DNA from 2 places in the Providencia sp. R33 genome. Region 1 is predicted to be linked to the other one. Evidence: predicted binding sites of a transcription regulator. Region 1 holds the regulator's gene; the other holds the start of a gene.

Region 1 (2,418 bases):
GGCAAGGTAAATGAGAATTCACTCCCTTTCCCCACTTGGCTAGTGACCACCAGCTGGCTACTGTGGTGTTGAACCGCATGTTTTACAATAGCCAAACCAAGCCCAGTACCGCCACCACCTTGGCGTGAACGCGCTTTATCTACACGGTAAAAACGCTCAGTCAGACGAGGAAGATGTTCTGATGGGATCCCTGGCCCATTATCCTTCACACTGAATCGGGCACCATTGCTGGTTCTGTTCCAATCAACACGAATAATAGTGCCTTCTGGCGTATGGTTAATGGCGTTATACACTAAGTTCGCCACCGCACTGCGTAGTTGCTCTTCATTGCCATGTACCCGCAATGATTCATCGATGTTAAACTCAAATTGCTGGCGACCTTGGCTTAAGCTTAGCGCTTCTTGCTCAATCATTTTGAGGATCACGGGAATGTTCACCTGTTCATCAAGATTGATTTGCGGGGCAATTTCGATACGTGATAACTGCAAAAGCTGCTTGACCAAATTGTCCATTCGATGAGCTTGCTCTTGCATCACATTCAGCGCTTTTTTATTGACGGCAGGCATACCTTCTTGGTCATCCATCACCTCAAGATACCCCTGAATAACGGTAAGTGGCGTGCGTAGTTCATGGCTCACATTGGCAAAAAAATCCCTACGCGCTTTCTCCAACCGGCGTTTTTCAGTGACATCTCGCGCCACCATCAATAACTGCCCTTCTGTATAAGGCAAAATACGAAACTCAACGATTTCCCCGCTATTAAGCTCAATGGTTAATGCTTGGTCATAGCTTTTGATTGAAAAATAGCGGCTAAAATCAGGGTAACGCAGTAGATTGAAAATATGTTGGCCGTTATCCTCTGGCCAGCGAAAACCTAACAACGCCTGCGCATGGCGATTACACCAGAAAATATTGCCCTCAGTGGTCATCATCACGACAGCATCAGGTAAGGATTCAGCCCCACTGCGAAAGCGCTTAATGAGTTGCCCTAATTCGCGGCGACGTTTACGGTTGCGTTGCTGCATCTGGTAAATACCGTAAAATATCGGCTCCCAGCCCCCTCGCCCCTCAGGTGGTAACATGCTTTTATCCAGCCAAAGCCAATAAGACAATTTCAGCAAGTTATATGCATGCCACACTAAAGCGGCCAGTAATGAAACCACTAGCAGCCAAGGCAAGTGCCCGATAAAAACGGACAAAATCAGCGCCGGTAAAATAAATAAAAACAGCCCCCAAATCAGCTGTTTAATCGATAAGCGTTCAAGCACGCATGTCTCTCCCTAATTTGTCGTTAATAACGAACAGAGAAACGGTAGCCCGTACCGCGTACTGTTTGCACCATTTTATCATGACCTTCAGTTTCTAGCGCCTTTCTTAAACGCCGAATGTGTACATCCACCGTTCTATCTTCAACATAAACGTTCGCGCCCCACACATAATTCAAGAGCTGTTCACGGCTGTAAACACGTTCAGGGTGCGTCATAAAGAAATGCAGAAGTTTATATTCCGTTGGTCCCATATCAATTGGGGTTTCGTTACTGGTCACTCGGTGGGAGGTTGGGTCTAAGGTTAACCCATTCATTTCGATGATATCTTCTGTCGACATTGGCGAGATACGACGGAGAATCGCTTTCACACGAGCAATTAATTCTTTCGGGGAAAACGGCTTAATCAAATAATCATCTGCACCGACCTCGAGGCCTTTCACGCGGTCTTCTTCTTCCCCACGAGCGGTTAACATCATCACAGGGACATCGCGAGTGGCGCTATCTCGCTTCATATGTTTAATCACTTGGAGCCCTGAACCACCGGGGATCATCCAATCTAGTAACACTAAATCGGGCAGAGGGTCGACTAACTGTGCAATTGCGCTGTCATAATCATCAGCTTCAATCGGCTGGAAACCATTCTGTTCTAATACAAAACAAACCATTTCTCGGATGGGCGCTTCATCTTCAACCACTAGAATGCGTCTTGCCATGATTGTTCCTGTAAATAAGAAGACATTGTTAATGTGAACGCATTATGCGTCACTTTTATGACAGAATTATGAATGTCTATTCGCAAATCAAATATTTCTCCTTATATTAGCGGGTAAATGTCATCTAAGTGAAATAATTCCGCCATAACACGAGAAAAACACGAGGTTTTGATAGGATAAGGTATACTGGATAGCAGTAATTTATGCCCTTTATTGAAGACAGGAACTGATGGCTCATGCGCATTATTCACACCTCTGACTGGCATCTTGGCCAATACTTTTTTACCAAAAGCCGTGCGCCTGAGCACCAACACTTTTTAAATTGGCTAGTGAACCAAGTCGAAATTCATCACGTTGATGCCGTCATTGTGGCAGGGGATATTTTCGATACTGGGTCCCCCCCAAGCTATGCCCGTGAGTTATATAATAAATTTATT
Region 2 (2,418 bases), 840 kb from region 1:
GTGATGCAAAGCTTTTGAGCTGCACGCTCAAAGCCGCGTTCGCGGATAACAGCATCCAGTGCTTGTAGTGCGCGATAGTCGGGGCGCTTCATCAAAAAGTCTCCTTGTTGTTATTCTGCTAAGCACTATGCCATATTTTTATTGATAACACCTGCAATTATTGCGGGCACTCGACAAATCACAAGAAGTAACGCACAAATGCAGCGAACAACACTGCAACTTATTGTGGGCTCGGTATATACTAATTCTTAATTACGTCTCAATTAAATAGCAAAAGGCATGAGCATGACGCAGGATGAATTAAAAAAAGCGGTGGGTTGGGCAGCACTGGAATACGTTAAACCCGGTACAATTGTTGGTGTCGGTACAGGGTCTACTGCATCACACTTTATTGATGCATTGGCAACAATGAAAGGGCAAATTGAAGGTGCCGTTTCTAGCTCCGAAGCGTCTACGCAAAAACTTAAATCATTGGGTATCCCTGTTTTTGATTGTAATGAAGTGGACTCATTAGATGTTTACGTTGATGGTGCGGATGAAGTCGACCACCATATGAATATGATCAAGGGCGGCGGTGCTGCGTTAACACGTGAAAAAATCGTTTCTGCGATAGCAAAAACCTTTGTGTGCATCGTTGATCAATCAAAACTGGTTGATGTGTTAGGCAAGTTCCCTCTGCCTGTTGAAGTTATCCCAATGGCGCGTAGTTATGTGGCACGTGAATTGGTCAAACTGGGCGGTACACCGGAATATCGTCAAAATGTGGTTACTGATAACGGCAACGTGATTTTAGATGTTCACAATTTAAGTATTGTTGACCCTGTTGCGTTAGAAAACACCATTAACGGTATCGCGGGTGTTGTGACTGTTGGCTTATTTGCTAATCGTGGTGCTGATGTTGTCCTGATGGGCACAACGGATGCTGGGGTTAAAACGATCAAACTATAATCGCAATTATTTGCGATGAATTAATTTGCTTAATCTATAAGCCAGCAAACTATTTAGTTGCTGGCTTTTTTGTGCCGTAAAAAAGGCGTTAACGTATTTGGCTAGTGAGTAGATTGAAAAATAATTGACCAGTTTTATAAATATCATTAATTTGAAATTTATTTCATTATTTTTATTATTTCGCGATTTTGGTGATATATCTCACACTAATATGCATTGTGCAGGAAAAATCCTTATTTTGTGTTACTGCTCCTGATTTTCTACCATTTAACTTCTTTTTCCTCGCGCTTTTTAGCATCCCTTAAGCAAACGGTTGTATTGATACTGCGCCGAATTTTGCTATGTTGGTATACTCTTTTCAGATTTCAAGGTAGATGAATGTGCTGGTATGGATATGCCTTGAATTATGTTGAGCAAAACCATGAGTCAAACAAGCAAATTCATCTGTCACAAATTTAAAACGTTCACGATAGGGTAGGGAAATGGTCAAGGTATCTTTGCATAAAGACAAAATAAAATTTTTACTGCTAGAGGGTGTGCACCAAAGCGCGGTTGATAACCTAAAAGCAGCGGGTTATACCAATATTGAATACCATAAAAGCGCATTATCTGATGAAGAATTAAAAGAAGCGATCAAAGATGCGCGCTTTGTCGGTATCCGTTCCCGCACTCATTTATCTGAAGAGATTTTCGCTGCGGCTGAAAAGTTAGTGGCAGTTGGTTGCTTCTGTATCGGAACCAACCAAGTGGATTTAGACGCTGCGGCAAAACGCGGTATCCCTGTCTTTAATGCTCCATTCTCAAACACTCGTTCCGTTGCTGAGATGGTATTAGGCCAGCTATTACTGTTGTTACGTCGTATTCCTGAAGCGAATATGCAAGCGCACCGTGGTATTTGGGAAAAACAAGCGAAAGGCTGTTTTGAAGCGCGAGGTAAACGCCTTGGTATCGTTGGATACGGCCATATCGGTACTCAGCTGGGGATCTTAGCTGAAGGTATTGGTATGAATGTTTTCTTCTATGATATTGAAAATAAACTACCTTTAGGAAATGCTACACAAGTGCGTTCTTTGACTGAGTTACTCAATATGAGTGATGTCGTCAGCTTGCATGTACCAGAAACGGCCAGCACGAAAAACATGTTTGCTAAAGAACAGTTTGACCGCATGAAACCAGGCTCAATCTTTATCAATGCGTCACGTGGTACAGTGGTGGACATTCCTGCACTGGCAGCGGCGCTGGAAAGCAAGCATTTATCCGGTGCAGCGGTTGACGTATTCCCAAGTGAGCCTGCGGCAAATAACGACCCGAATGACCCGTTTATTTCTGAGCTGATTAAATTCGACAATGTGATTTTAACGCCTCACATTGGGGGCTCTACAGAAGAAGCACAAGAAAACATTGGCTTAGAAGTTGCGAGTAAACTGGCAAAATATTCTGATAACGGTTCAACGCTTTCTGCGGTCAACT

What was found. The regulator PhoB, encoded in region 1, activates phosphate uptake and scavenging genes when phosphate is short. The targets are predictions, from matches to a motif close to CTGTCATAAAACTGNCNNAT.
Region 2: a site for PhoB is predicted at 1,393-1,412, ahead of serA (phosphoglycerate dehydrogenase). Genes of this name have one in related genera too.

Annotation. Positions count from the first base shown of each region.
Region 1 covers NZ_CP072453.1:4,482,284-4,484,701, reverse strand. The annotation lists gene phoR (phosphate regulon sensor histidine kinase PhoR) at 1-1,268, opposite strand, end outside; gene phoB (phosphate regulon transcriptional regulator PhoB) at 1,292-1,981, opposite strand; gene sbcD (exonuclease subunit SbcD) at 2,218-2,418, shown strand, end outside.
Region 2 covers NZ_CP072453.1:576,625-579,042, forward strand. The annotation lists gene J6836_RS02620 (LysR family transcriptional regulator ArgP) at 1-92, opposite strand, end outside; gene rpiA (ribose-5-phosphate isomerase RpiA) at 286-948, shown strand; gene serA (phosphoglycerate dehydrogenase) at 1,431-2,418, shown strand, end outside.